DNA from 4 places in the Ectopseudomonas hydrolytica genome. Region 2 is predicted to be linked to each of the others. Evidence: riboswitches for the same ligand, from Rfam matches in the RefSeq annotation. Region 2 holds a riboswitch; each other region holds the start of a gene.
What was found. A riboswitch is a leader RNA that binds a small molecule or an ion and turns the genes downstream of it on or off. The one in region 2 is predicted to bind cobalamin.
Positions count from the first base shown of each region.

Region 1 (3,342 bases), 730 kb from region 2:
CGTTCATCGGCGTGCTGAAGAAGGTTACCGGGTCGCTGACCACGGTGATCAGGTCTTCGACCTCGGTGCGGTAGGCCGACACGCTCCAGCGGGTACTCAGGTGATCGCCGCGCAATTGCGCCTCGTAGGTTTTCGAGCGCTCGGGCGCGAGGTTCGGATTGCCGCCATAGAAGGCGCTGGTGGGGTAGTACAGATCGTTGAAGGTGGGGGCGTGAAAACCCTCGCCATAGCTCAGCAGTAGTTCCAGTCGTTCGGCCAAGTCCAGGCTCAGTGCCGCGTTCCAGGTGTTCTCGCTGCCGAATTGCTCGTTCTTGTCGTGGCGTAGGCCCAGCTCGGTAGCGAAACCGTCGCCGCGATGGCGGTGCTGGACGAAGGCGGCTTGATTCCAGCGCTCGCTCTGGCTGAAGTCGCTGTCCGTGCTCAAACGGTCCTCGAACCAGTCGAGGCCCAGCAGCAGCTGGTTGGCCTCGTCCAGACGCAAGGTATTGAGCCAGGCGGCGCTGTCGCGGTAGGTGTTGAAGCTGTAGTTATTGTCGGCGTTCAGCGGGTCGCGGTTGTCGCTCTTGTCCTCGCTATGGCCGAGTTCCAGGCGGCTGCTCCAGCGCTCGGCGAGCTGCGCTTCGAGATGCGCAGCAGCAGTGGAAACGCTGAAGCGCTCGCTGGGGTTGCCCGGCGCGAAGCTGAACAGATCGTCGTATTCGCTCTCGCCGCGCTGGTCTACCAGGCTTAGGCCGCCCTTGAGGCGCTCGCTGAAGCGATGTTCCAGGCTCAGATTGAATGACTTGCGGCGCAGACCGTCGTGGTCGCCGTCGTTGCCACGGGCATCCTGCGAGCGGTCGAAGCCGGCACGTTCGGCCAGACTGGCGCCGAGATCGAAGCGGGTGTGCTGATCGCCGCCGGACAGACCCAGGCTGCGTTCGAAACTCTGCTGACTGCCGGCGGCCAGGCGCAGCCGCGGCTGCAGACCGGCTTCGCCCTGGCGGGTGAAAATCTGGATAACCCCGCCGATGGCGTCGGCGCCGTATAACGCCGAACGTGGGCCGCGTACCACCTCGATGCGCTCGATCTGCTCGGGGCTGAGGAATTCCAGGCGGGCCAGACCGCTTGCGGCGGCGTTCAGGCGCACGCCGTCGATCAGTACCAGGGTCTGGTTGGCGTTGGCACCACGCAGAAACAGGCTGGTCAGGCTGCCACGGCCGCCATTCTGCACGATGGATACGCCGGGTACGCGGCTGAGCAGATCGGGCACGCTGCTGGCCTGCAAACGCTCGATATCCGTCCGCTCGAACACTGTAGTGGCAGCAGTGGCCTGGCGCAGCGGCTCGGCCTGGCGGCCGGAGGTGATCACCAGCGGCTCGGCGGTATAGGGTTCGGCAGCCAGGGCGAAGCCGGGCAGAACGGCAATGGCCAGAGCCAGACGGGACAGTTTCATTCTTGTGATTCCTCAAAGGTCGGCAGACATTCGAGGAGGGCAGGGGGCAAGCGCGCAGGGCGGCGCTTGACGGTGCGGCCCTCCGCAACACCAGTCGCACCGCCGGGGCCGGTCTCCGGGCTCACGACCCCGGTCCGCCTTCCCGGGAATACCCAGTGGCCGTGGACAAGGTGCAGGCTGTGGCCTGCCGTCGATTACCGTTGCGGGGGCAGCGTCGGGATTGCCTGGATGGGCGCACCGACTTCCCGTTTCACGCCGCGTCAGCAGCGCACCCTGGCGGAACATGAATGGCGCGCACCTTAGTGCGCGCGAGTATGAATGACAAGCAAGGCCCGCTCATTCGGCGATGAGCGGAGCTCATGCTCAGGCCCGCAGCTGGTCGAGGCGTTCGCGCACCGCGCGTTCGATGCCGGCCTGATCAAGGCCGCATTCTGCGAGCATCTGCGCCGGCTTGGCGTGCTCGACGTAGTAATCGGGCAGGCCCAGATGCAGCAGCGGCTTGATGATGTTCTGCGCGGCGAGGAACTCGCTGACCGCGCTGCCGGCCCCGCCCATGACGGCGTTCTCTTCGATGGTCACCAGCAGCTCGTGGCTGCCGGCCAGCTCGCGCAGCAGGGCCTCGTCCAATGGTTTGACGAAGCGCATGTCGACCACGGTGGCGTTCAGCGCTTCGCCGACCTGCAGCGCTTCGGCCAGTTGCACGCCGAATACCAGCAGGGCTGCGCCCTTGCCCTGGCGTCGCACTATGGCCTTGCCGATCTCTAGCGGCTCCAGCCCGGCGTCGAGCGGCGCATTGGGGCCGCTGCCGCGCGGGTAGCGCACCGCGGCCGGGCCATCGAACAGGTAGCCGGTGGTGAGCATGCGGCGCAGTTCGTTCTCGTCGCTGGGGGTCATCACCAGCATGCCGGGGATGCAGCGCAGGTAGGAGATATCGAAGCTGCCGGCATGGGTCGGGCCGTCTTCGCCGACCAGACCGGCGCGGTCGATGGCGAACAGCACATCGAGATTCTGCACCGCGACGTCGTGGATCAGCTGGTCATAGGCGCGCTGGAGGAAGGTGGAATAGATCGCCACCACCGGCTTGACGCCGTCGCAGGCCATGCCGGCGGCCAGGGTCACGGCGTGCTGCTCGGCGATGGCGACGTCGAAGTAGCGCTCGGGGAAGCGCTCGGCGAAGGCCACCAGATCCGAGCCTTCCTTCATCGCCGGGGTGATGCCGACCAGGCGCTGATCTGCCGCGGCCATGTCGCACAGCCACTGACCGAACACGTTGGAGTATTTCGGGCCGCTCGGTTTCCTGGGCACCGCGCTGGGGGTGACTGGCTCGAGCTTGGTGATGGCGTGATAGCCGATGGGGTCGGCTTCGGCCGGGGCGAAGCCCTTGCCCTTCTTGGTCACCACATGGAGGAACTGCGGGCCGTCCAGGTCGCGCATATTGCGTAATGTCGCAAGCAGGGTGGGCAGGTCGTGGCCGTCGATGGGGCCGACGTAGTTCCAGCCCAGTTCCTCGAACAGGGTGCCGGGTACCAGCATGCCCTTGGCGTGTTCCTCGACCTTGCGTGCGATTTCCCAGGCGCCGGGCAGGCGCGAGAGGATCTTCTTGCTGCCCTCGCGCATGCTGGCGTAGGTGCGGCTGGAGATGATCTTGGCCAGGTAGTTGGACAGGCCGCCGACGTTCTTGGAGATCGACATGTCGTTGTCGTTGAGGATCACCAGCATGTTGGCGCCGACGTCGGTGGCGTGGTTGAGCGCCTCGAAGGCCATGCCGGCGGTCAGCGCGCCGTCACCGATCACCGCCACGCTCTTGCGCTTCTCGCCCTTCAGGCGAGCGGCGATGGCCATGCCCAGGGCGGCGCTGATGCTGGTGCTGGAGTGACCGACGCCGAAGGTGTCGTACTCGCTCTCGCTAC
Region 1 covers NZ_CP099397.1:4,514,266-4,517,607, reverse strand. The annotation lists gene L1F06_RS21215 (TonB-dependent receptor domain-containing protein) at 1-1,432, opposite strand, end outside; cobalamin riboswitch at 1,522-1,723, opposite strand; gene dxs (1-deoxy-D-xylulose-5-phosphate synthase) at 1,796-3,342, opposite strand, start outside.
Region 1: another riboswitch for cobalamin. It lies ahead of L1F06_RS21215 (TonB-dependent receptor domain-containing protein); the one in region 2 lies ahead of L1F06_RS24665 (TonB-dependent receptor).

Region 2 (3,342 bases):
GACGCCGTTCCAGCGGCCGTTCTTCACCTCCGGTCGCGAGCCGCTGGCGCATCTGCACGAGATACCCGAGCACCAGCACTGGACGGTGCGCTGCCTGCAGGCCGAACCGGCGCCGCCGCGTGCCGAGATCATCGGCGCGCGCGGGCCGTTCTCTTTGGACGAGGAACGTGCGCTGTTCGCCCGTATCCGCTGCGATGTGCTGGTAAGCAAGAACAGCGGCAGCGCCTCCACCGAGCCCAAGCTGCAGGTCGCCCGCGAACGGGGCCTGCCGGTGCTGCTATTGCGCCGCCCGCAGTTGCCGGCTGTAACGCGCCAGTTCGAGGAGCTGGACGCTCTCTACGAGGCGCTGTCCTTGTAGGGCGGGTGAAACCCGCCAATGCCGGCCTGGCGGGTTGCACCCGCCCTACGCTTGCTGCGCCTGCGCTGATTCCGTAGGGTGCGCCGCGCGCACCGGGGCTTCTAGCACCTGCCGGATTGCCTCCGGACCACGACGCGCTGCTAGACTGCCGGCCCGTTCTGGAGACCGTCATGAGCCAAGCCCCCTACGCCCGCGTTCTGTTCATCGGCCCCGGCCTTGGTCGTGGTGCCTCGGCCGAGCGTCTGCAGCGGCGCGTCGAAGCACTGCTGGGCGAGGCGCATCTGCATGACAGCGAGCAGGACGGCTGCTGGCAGGCCATCGCTGCGGCGCCGCGACCGCTGCTGGTGGTGGATCTGGAGCCGCGCGCCGATGCTGCGCACCGTGACTGGCTGCGCGAACGCATCGCCGAGCGCGGCGATGGGGCGGGCGTGTTCGTGGTCTGCGCGGCGCTGGAGGATGCCTGGCTCGATGGCCTCGCTGCGCTGCTGGCGCGTCGTGAGGCGCACCTGCCCTGCAGCGACGTGCCGCCGGTGCCGGCGCAGCACGCCTGGTCGCAGATCCCACCACATGCGCAGCGCCTGCTGCTGTGCAACGGCCCGCGCTGCACGCGCAAGGGCGCGCTGGGCCTGTGGAAAACCCTGCGTCAGCGGCTCAAGGCCGCCGGCAAGCTGGAGTGCGACGGCGGTGTGCATATCACCCGCAGCCAGTGCCAGTTCCCCTGCGACCTGGGCCCGACCGCGAGTCTTTATCCACAGGGCGAGTGGTACGGCATCAGGGACGAGGCGGCGGTGATCCGCCTGGTCGATGAGCGTCTGGTGGCGGGCAGGGCGCTGCCGGAGCTGCGCATCGATGAGCCGGGCGGCGCCGGCGAGACAGGCACGAACCCGCGTCCTTGAAGCCTCGCGCCTTGACTTGAGCGGGTGTGGGTGGTCATATCCGCCCCGCTTCAGGTGTCTCACGCCGCCGCGCGTGAGGTGAAACGGGAAGTCGGTTGAAGTCCGACGCTGCCCCCGCAACGGTAAGCGAGCGACCGCATCGATACGCCACTGTGCGCCACGCGCATGGGAAGGCGATGCGTTCATGACCCTCGCAAGCCCGGAGACCGGCCTGGAGTCATTTGTCTGGCAACCCGCGGTGGGCGGGCGTTGACTCCAGTAGGGCGCCGCCGTGCCCCTGTCTGCTGTTGCGCATTTCCATCGGATTGCCGTGCCTTCCCTCTACCGATGGAACCCCTATGGCGCGCCATTTCCGCTACAAGAACCTTTTTGCCTTGCGTCCGAACGAAGGGCACGAGCCTGTCAGCTGCTGCCTGCGTAAAGCGATAATGTTATGTTATAACAATAACATTATCGCCTCAGACCGTGCCGGCGAGGAGTCGAAGCTGAACGCTTGCAACTCGCCCGCACGTGGCCTGGAGCGACTCCACGAACCCCCTCGAAGCCCCGGAATCAATTACGTGCAGCACCTTCTACGTCACTGCCCCCTGCCATTCGCGCTGCTGCTTGGCGGTGTGGCCATGGCCAGCGAATCTCCTGTCGATCTGCCCGCTGTCACGGTCCAGGCGCAAGCCGTGGAGGAGGGCGAGAGCGATCTGCATACGCCCACCACGTCCGGCTCGCGCCTGGAGCTGTCGGCGCTGCAAACCCCGGCCAGCACCAGCAGCCTGAGCGGCGCCGAGGTACGCGGGCGCAACAACCTCACGGTGCAGGACGCGGTGACCCGCACACCGGGCATTAGCAGCATCGGCTCACCCGGCAATGGCGGCACGGCGCTGTCGGCGCGTGGTTTTACCGGCCATGCGGCGACCATGCAGCTGTACGACGGCACCCGTCAGTACGTCGGTGCCGGCACCGTGACCTTCCCGGTGGACACCTGGTCGGTGGCGCGTATCGACGTGCTGCGCGGCCCGGCCTCGGTGCTCTACGGCGAGGGGGCCACCGGCGCGGTGATCAACGTGGTGCCGAAGAAGCCCTTCGCCGGCGAGATCCGCAACCAGCTGCGCCTCGGCTACGGCAGCGACGACCGCCGTCAGGCCGCGCTGGACAGCGGTGGTTCGCTGAGTGACGAATTGAGCTATCGCTTCAATGTCAACCAGCAGGCCAGCAATGGCTGGGTCGACCGGGGCGATTCGGACAGCGTCGCGCTCAGCGCCGCCCTGCGCTGGGACGCCCATGACGACCTGAGCTTCACCCTGTCCCACGACCATGGCGACCAGAGCCCGATGCGTTACCTCGGCACGCCGCTGGTGGCCGGCAAGTACCGCGAGAGCATCCGCGAGCGCAATTACAACGTCGCCGACGCGGATATCCGCTACAACGACCAGATCACCCGCCTGGTGACGGACTGGCGCATCAACGACACGCTCAGCGCCAGCAACCAGCTCTACTACATCAAGACCCAGCGCTACTGGCGCAATGCCGAGGCCTATCGCTGGCAGCCGGGTGATACGGTCGAGCGCAGCGAGTTCTACCGGATCAAGCACACCCAGGAGCAGGTCGGCGACCGCCAGACCTTCACCCTCGATCACGCCCTGTTCGGCCTCGATAGCCGCACGGTGGTCGGGGTGGATTACAACCGCATCCACTTCGCCCGCCAGCACGATTTCGCCAGCAGTTTCAGCGACAGCGTGCCGCTGGCCGGTTCCGGTGGCGGGCAGTACCAGAGCACCGATCCGCTCGGTTACGGCCCGCGCGAGCGCAACCTGGCGCGGCAATTCTCGCTGTTCGCCGAGAACCGTACCCAGCTCACCGAGCGCCTGGCGCTGGTCACCGGCGTGCGCCGCGATCAGGTGCATATCCAGCGCGACAACCTGGTGAATGGCAGCAGCGCCGATCGCAGCCTGAGCGGCGACAACTGGCGCGCTGGGCTGGTCTTTGCCCTGACCCCCGATCTGTCGCTGTACGGCCAGTACGCCACCAGCACCGAGGGCGTAAGCAACCTGCTGACGCTCAATCCGACCCAGCAGCAGTTCGACCTGAGTGAAG
Region 2 covers NZ_CP099397.1:5,243,273-5,246,614, reverse strand. The annotation lists gene L1F06_RS24675 (cobalt-precorrin-6A reductase) at 1-358, shown strand, start outside; gene L1F06_RS24670 ((2Fe-2S) ferredoxin domain-containing protein) at 529-1,254, shown strand; cobalamin riboswitch at 1,290-1,483, shown strand; gene L1F06_RS24665 (TonB-dependent receptor) at 1,875-3,342, shown strand, end outside.

Region 3 (3,342 bases), 1.9 Mb from region 2:
CGTCCCATTACCAGGGGGGCGCCGAGGATGTGCTGTTTCGTGCCCTGGGTTTGGTCGGTACACCCTACCGCTATGGCGGTAACACCCCGGATGGCGGCTTCGACTGCAGCGGCCTGATCGGTTACGTGTACCGGGATGCCGCGGGCATCAGTCTGCCGCGCTCGACCCGCGAGCTCAGCGCGATGCGCGCGCCCAACGTCCGGCGCGACGCCCTGCAGAGCGGCGATCTGGTGTTCTTCGCCACCAATGGCGGGCGCGCCGTCAGTCATGCCGGCATCTATGTCGGCGAGGGGCGCTTCGTCCATGCCCCTTCCACCGGCGGTACGGTGCGTCTGGACAGCCTGGCCAGCGGCTACTGGCAGGGCGTCTACCTCGATGCCAAACGCATCATCACCCCCGAACTGGCGCGCAATCCCTGAGGCGAGCGTGACTCAGCGTACGCTGCAACTCGACGACGCCCTCTACCAGTACCTGCTGGATGTCTCCCTGCGCGAGTCGCCGCTGCTCGCCCGCCTGCGTGAAGAAACCGCGCAGCTAAGCCAGGCGCGCTGGCAGATTGCGCCGGAGCAGGGGCAGTTCATGGCGCTGCTGGTGCGCCTCACCGGCGCCCGGCGGATCGTCGAGGTGGGCACTTTCACCGGCTACAGTGCGCTCTGCATGGCGCAGGCCCTGGGCGAGGGTGGGCGCCTGATCTGCTGCGACCTGCCTGGAGACTACAACGCCACGGCGCGCCGCTACTTCGCCGAGGCCGGGGTTGCCGAATCCATCGAGTGGCGGCTGGGCCCGGCGCTTGAAAGCCTGGCGGCGCTGGCTCGAGAGGGACAGGGCGTCTTCGACCTGATCTTCGTCGATGCCGACAAGGCCAACTATCCGGCCTACCTGGAGCAGGCCCTGTTTCTGCTGCGTCAGGGTGGCCTGCTGCTGTTCGACAATACCCTGTGGAGCGGTCGGGTGCTGCAACGCTCCCCCGACAGCGAAGACACGCGCGCGATCCAGGCGCTCAACCTGGCCCTGCGTGACGACCCGCGCATCGATCTGTCGCTGTTGCCGCTGGGCGACGGTCTGACGCTCTGCCGCAAGCGTTAGCCGGGTATGGCCGATCCCATCCGTTTGCCGCCTCAGCCCGAGGTTTGCGAGCTGTGCGCCAGGCCAGTCGCATTGACCCGCCACCATCTGATCCCCAAGGCCCTGCATGACAAGGTCTATGTACAGAAGCGCTATGCGCGGCATGAGCGCATTACCGCCACGCTCTGGGTCTGCCGGGCTTGCCATAACCAGATTCACCGCCTGTTCAGCGAAAAGGAGCTGGCGTTGACTTACAACAGCCGTGAGGCGCTATTGAGCGATGAGCGCATGCGTACCTTCGTTGAGTGGCTGGCGCGCAAACCACCGGGCTTCGTGCCGAAACATTGACTGTCGTTGACGCACGAGGCTGTCAGCCTCTACCCTGCGCGCCTTGCTTCAGGTGCCCCGCGTCGTCTCCATCGACGGCGCCGGGGTGAAACAGGGAAGCCGGTTCCAATGCCGGCGCTGCCCCCGCAACGGTAGGTGAGTCAAACGCTGTTTCAGGCCACTGTGCAATGCACGGGAAGGCGCAGCGTCGAACCTTTCAGGTTCGCTCACGAGCCCGGAGACCGGCCTGTCGCAGTTCCACGGCATCGCGGAGGGCGTTGTCCGGCCAGTGCTCCGCTTCTACCGGGGCCTCGGTGTTGCCTGCCTTCCGCTCGCCTGACCAGCCATTGGCGCCTGTATGAGGTCGCGCGGATCATCGCGATTCTTCATAGTCGTTCGCACTGTTCCTGAAGCAGGCAACGCGGGCACCTGACTTGCAGGAGCACAGCATGAGCGAATCCGCCGAACGCGACGCCCGCCACAAGGCGCGCATGCAGCGCAAGAAAGCCCTGATCGACGAGAAGATCGCCCAGGCCCAGGATGAATACGGCCTGCTGCTGGTGCACAGCGGAAACGGCAAGGGCAAGAGCAGCAGCGCCTTCGGTATGGTCGCGCGCGCCCTTGGCCACGGTATCAAGGTTGGCGTGGTGCAATTCATCAAGGGCGCGGCCAGCACCGGTGAGGAAACCTTCTTCCGCCGTTTCCCCGAGGAAGTCAGCTACCACGTGATGGGCGAGGGCTTCACCTGGGAGACCCAGGATCGTCAGCGCGACATCGCCAAGGCGCAGGAGGCCTGGGCCGTGGCCCGGCGTCTGCTCGGCGACGAGTCCGTTGGCCTGGTGGTGCTGGACGAGCTGAACATCGCCCTCAAGCACGGTTATCTCGAACTGGATGCGGTGCTGGCCGATATCGAGGCCCGGCCGCTGCTGCAGCACGTGGTGGTGACCGGCCGCGGTGCCCTGCCGGGGATGATCGAGGCGGCCGATACGGTCACCGAGATGAGCCTGGTCAAGCATGCGTTCAAGTCTGGCGTGAAGGCGCAGAAGGGCATCGAATTCTGATGACGACACGTCACTGTCCGGCGTTGCTGATCGCCGCCCCGGCTTCCGGCCAGGGCAAGACCACCGTCACCGCTGCGCTGGCACGTCTGCATACGCGCCAGGGTCGGCGCGTGCGGGTGTTCAAGTGCGGGCCTGATTTTCTCGACCCGATGATCCATGCCCGCGCAAGCGGCGCGCCGGTGTACCAGCTCGACCTGGCCATGGTCGGTGAGGCGGAGAGCCGTCGCCTGCTGTGGCAGGCTGCGGGCGAGGCGGATCTGATCCTCATCGAAGGGGTGATGGGCCTGTTCGACGGCAAACCCTCGGCGGCGGACCTGGCGCGTCATTTCGGCGTGCCGGTGCTGGGCGTGATCGACGGCGCGGCCATGGCGCAGACCTTCGGCGCCCTGGCCCATGGCCTGGCCACCTTCCAGCCCGATCTGCCCTTTGCCGGCGTGCTCGGCAATCGCGTTGCCAGCAGCCGTCATGGCGAGATCCTGCGCGATGCCCTGCCGCCGAGCATTCGCTGGTTCGGCGCCTTGCCGCGCAGCGCCGCGGTGGAGTTGCCCAGTCGCCATCTGGGCCTGGTGCAGGCCGCCGAGCTGGCGGATCTGGATGCGCGCCTGGACGCTGCCGCCGATGCGCTGGCGGCCAGTGCCGATGTCGACCTGCCGCCGGCGGTGAGTTTCGCCGCGCCGCCCATCAATGAACCCGCGCCCTTGTTGAAGGATGTGCGCATTGGCGTGGCGCGCGATGCGGCGTTCGCCTTCCTCTATCAGGCCAATCTCGATCTGCTGCAGGCTCTCGGCGCCGAGCTGCGCTATTTCTCGCCGCTGGCCGACAGCGCGCTGCCCGAAGTGGATAGCCTTTATCTGCCTGGCGGTTATCCCGAGCTGTATCTGGCCGAGCT
Region 3 covers NZ_CP099397.1:1,804,602-1,807,943, forward strand. The annotation lists gene L1F06_RS08350 (C40 family peptidase) at 1-419, shown strand, start outside; gene L1F06_RS08355 (O-methyltransferase) at 427-1,086, shown strand; gene L1F06_RS08360 (hypothetical protein) at 1,093-1,413, shown strand; cobalamin riboswitch at 1,447-1,657, shown strand; gene cobO (cob(I)yrinic acid a,c-diamide adenosyltransferase) at 1,842-2,453, shown strand; gene L1F06_RS08370 (cobyrinic acid a,c-diamide synthase CobB) at 2,453-3,342, shown strand, end outside.
Region 3: another riboswitch for cobalamin. It lies ahead of cobO (cob(I)yrinic acid a,c-diamide adenosyltransferase); the one in region 2 lies ahead of L1F06_RS24665 (TonB-dependent receptor).

Region 4 (3,342 bases), 810 kb from region 2:
GCCGCTGATGCAGAACGTGCTGGCCGATCTGGCCCTGGAGAGCGAGGCCGCCCTGGCGCTGTGCATGCGCATGGGCCGCGCGCTCGATCATCTGCATGACGAGCAGGAAGACAAGTTCGCCCGCCTGGTCACTGCGGTGGGCAAGTACTGGATCTGCAAGCGCGCCCCGGAAATGGTCTACGAGGCCAGCGAATGCATGGGCGGCGCCGGCTACGTCGAGGAAACCATCATGCCGCGTCTGTATCGCGAGGCGCCGGTCAACTCGATCTGGGAAGGCTCGGGCAACGTGCAGTGCCTGGACGTGCTGCGCGCCCTGTCCAAGGAGCCGGGCGTACTCGATGCACTGTTCAATGAGCTCGGTGACGGCCATGGCGATGCACGGCTGAAGGCGCATATCCAGCGACTGAAAACCGACTTCAGCGACACCGCCGACATCCAGTACCGCGCCCGCCAGCTGACCGAGGACATGGCCGTGGCGCTGCAGGCCAAGCTGTTGCTGGAGGCCGGCAACAGCGTGGTCAGCGACGCCTTTATCGCCAGCCGCCTGGAAGGCCGCGGCCGCGTCTACGGCACCCTGCCGCGCGGCGTCGACGTCGAGGCGCTGGTGGCGCGCAGCACGCCGCATCTGCTGTAAGGGGCGATAGTCCCGGAACGAAGCGCCGGCTATTCAGCCGGCGCATAACGCGGGTCAGTAGTCACTCTCCAGCACTTCACGGTCGTAGAGCGCCTGGATCGGGCGTGCGTTCATCGCATACAGGTGCTGGAACTGCTCCAGCTGTGCATGGGACAGTTCGACCGGCTGCTTCAGCACGCGCCATTGCACGTTCTCGCTGCACGGCGGGGTGGTCAGCGAGCCGGCGAAGGCGTAGTAGCCCTGCTGCTGCGGCAGCACGGCCTGCGGGGTGAAGCTGCCGGCCAGCTCGACTTTCTCGCCTGCCTTGGGCGGCATGGTGTCGAACACCTGACCCAGCGCCTGGTTCTGCGCGCCTTCCTTGAACAGCACCGCTACCACCGCCAGGCGGCCGTCGCTGGCCTGGTGGACGAAGTGCGCCACCATCGGGAACGCCTGCCCGGCAATGTGCTCCTCGCTGGGCGTATGGAAATGGAATTGCACTAGGCGGTAGGGCTTGCCGTCGATCTCGATGCCGCCGGCATTGGCCAGGTTTACCTGAATGGTGTGGCCGTTGTTTACCACCTCGGCCGGGCTGACCTGGTAGTCGAAGGCGAGGCGCGGCAGGGAGGCTCGGGTGGCATTGCGGATATCGATGGGCGACTGGGCGTGGCCGATCGCGCAGGTTTCGTAGCCTGGGTCCAGCTGGGCCCAGTGTTCGGGGCCTTCGTTGCCGTTGTAGCTCCAGTGCGGTTGCTGTTCGGCGGCCATGGCGCCGGTTGCGAACAGGGCGGTCAACGCAACGATCAGGGTCTTCTTCATATGCGCTCTCGTGACTGGATGATGGGCCTGCAGGCTCGCGTGGGCAGAGGCCGGCGCGAGTGCAGAAATACTACGCTTGCTTTGTAATATGAAGTTACATATACGCCTGGCGGTGTGACGCTTTCCGCATCTGTGCCGCATCGGCCGTGTTCGGGACAGCGTTCGTTCAGCCAGCGCGGCGCAGCTGCCGGAAAGTGGCCTGCGGCCTGCACGTGGCTCGGTCGCCCACCTGACCCGTGCGGCGGCGAGTGCGGATGCTGTCTTTTGCTCCGGCGGCGGAGTAAGGTTGCCGCCGATGGTTCCGCCGCCTCTGGCGCGCGGATGAAAAGGGAACAGGGTGCGGCGCCGCGTCGCCAATGCCCTGGCTGCCCCCGCAACTGTAAACGGCGTACGACGCTCCCTATGCCACTGGCCGCCAGGCCGGGAAGGCGAGCGAAGTGGCAAGCCGTGAGCCAGGAGACCTGCCATCGGCAAACGGGCGATTCGCCCATCCTTCATCCGAATCGTCGCGCGGTGGGCGCGGCCAAGGAACTCGCATGCATATCGAACCCGGTGTCGTCGAAGGCGCCAAGATCTTCCTCAGCTACGCAACCGCTGTCGGCGCCTTCGGCCTGACCGCCAAACTGGCGCGCGATGCCATCCGCGACAACGGCGGGGTGACGGCCCTGGCGCTGCGCAGCCTGCTGACCACTGCTTTGGTGTTCTGCTTCTTCGAGGTGTTGCCGCATCACCCGGTGGGTGTTTCCGAGGTGCACCTGATCCTCGGCTCGACCCTGCTGCTGCTGTTCGGCGCCGGCGCTGCCGCCATTGGTCTGGCCGCTGGCCTGTTGTTGCAGGGGGTGCTGTTCGCTCAGTTCGACCTGCCGCAGTACGGCATGAACGTCACCACCCTGCTGCTGCCGTTGTGGGGCATCAGCCTGCTGGCCAAGCGCATCGTCGCGCCGGGCACGGCCTACGTGGACCTCTCCTACAAGCAGGCGCTGGCGCTGTCGACCGCCTACCAGGGCGGTATCGTCGCCTGGGTGGCCTTCTGGGCGTTCTACGGTCAGGGCTTCGCCGGCGAGAACCTGGCGGCTGTGGCCAGTTTCGGTCTGGCCTATATGAGCGTGATCCTGGTCGAGCCGCTGATCGACCTGGGCGTGCTGGCCGCCGCCAAGGCCCTGTCGCGTTTCAGCCAGGGGCCGCTGTTCAACGTGCGTCTGCACCACAGCGCCGCCTGAGCACGCGCCGCTAACGGCGGCGCTGCCAGATCATCTTGCCGGTATTGCTCTCGGTGACCAAGTACTGGTCGCTGAAACGGTAGTAGGCGGCCGGTTGATAGTCGGCAGCGCCTGCCAGGCGCACCAGCAGCATGCCGTCCTGGCTGCGCCAGTGGCCGCTGTACTGCACCTCGCCGGGGCTGTCATAGCTCCAGTCGCTGCCGCCATCGATCGAGCGGGTCCATTGCGTGACACTGCCATCGGCGTTCAGCTGCAAGGTCATCAGGGTCGTGAACGAAGCGAAACTGGCACCGCCGCTGTTGATGATCTTCTCGTGCACCCAGGTGCCGATCAGTGCCGGGTCCTGCTTGCCCGAGGTGGCTGCCGGCGGCGTTTGCGCGGCGGGGGCTGCGGCAACGCGCTGGAACAGGGCCTGGCGCTCGAGCACCTGACCGTTGCGCGGATCGCGCGCGGCGATGCTGGTGTTGAGCATGGCATTGGCGTAGGTGGCGTTCATGTTGGCCAGCAGCAGCCCTGACTGCGGTTCGCTGATTTCGGCGCGCAGCAGCTCACCGTCATAGCGCCCCTTGACGATCAGGCGCAGGCGCTGGTTCTCCAGATATTCGCCTTCCACCACATCGCCGTTCTGGCGCAGGATCAGCTCGCTCGGCTGGCCGTCGAGCGTGGCGCGATAGTGGCCGTCCAGTTCCC
Region 4 covers NZ_CP099397.1:4,437,248-4,440,589, reverse strand. The annotation lists gene L1F06_RS20855 (acyl-CoA dehydrogenase family protein) at 1-634, shown strand, start outside; gene L1F06_RS20850 (carbonic anhydrase) at 689-1,432, opposite strand; cobalamin riboswitch at 1,712-1,915, shown strand; gene L1F06_RS20845 (energy-coupling factor ABC transporter permease) at 1,969-2,652, shown strand; gene L1F06_RS20840 (hypothetical protein) at 2,663-3,342, opposite strand, start outside.
Region 4: another riboswitch for cobalamin. It lies ahead of L1F06_RS20845 (energy-coupling factor ABC transporter permease); the one in region 2 lies ahead of L1F06_RS24665 (TonB-dependent receptor).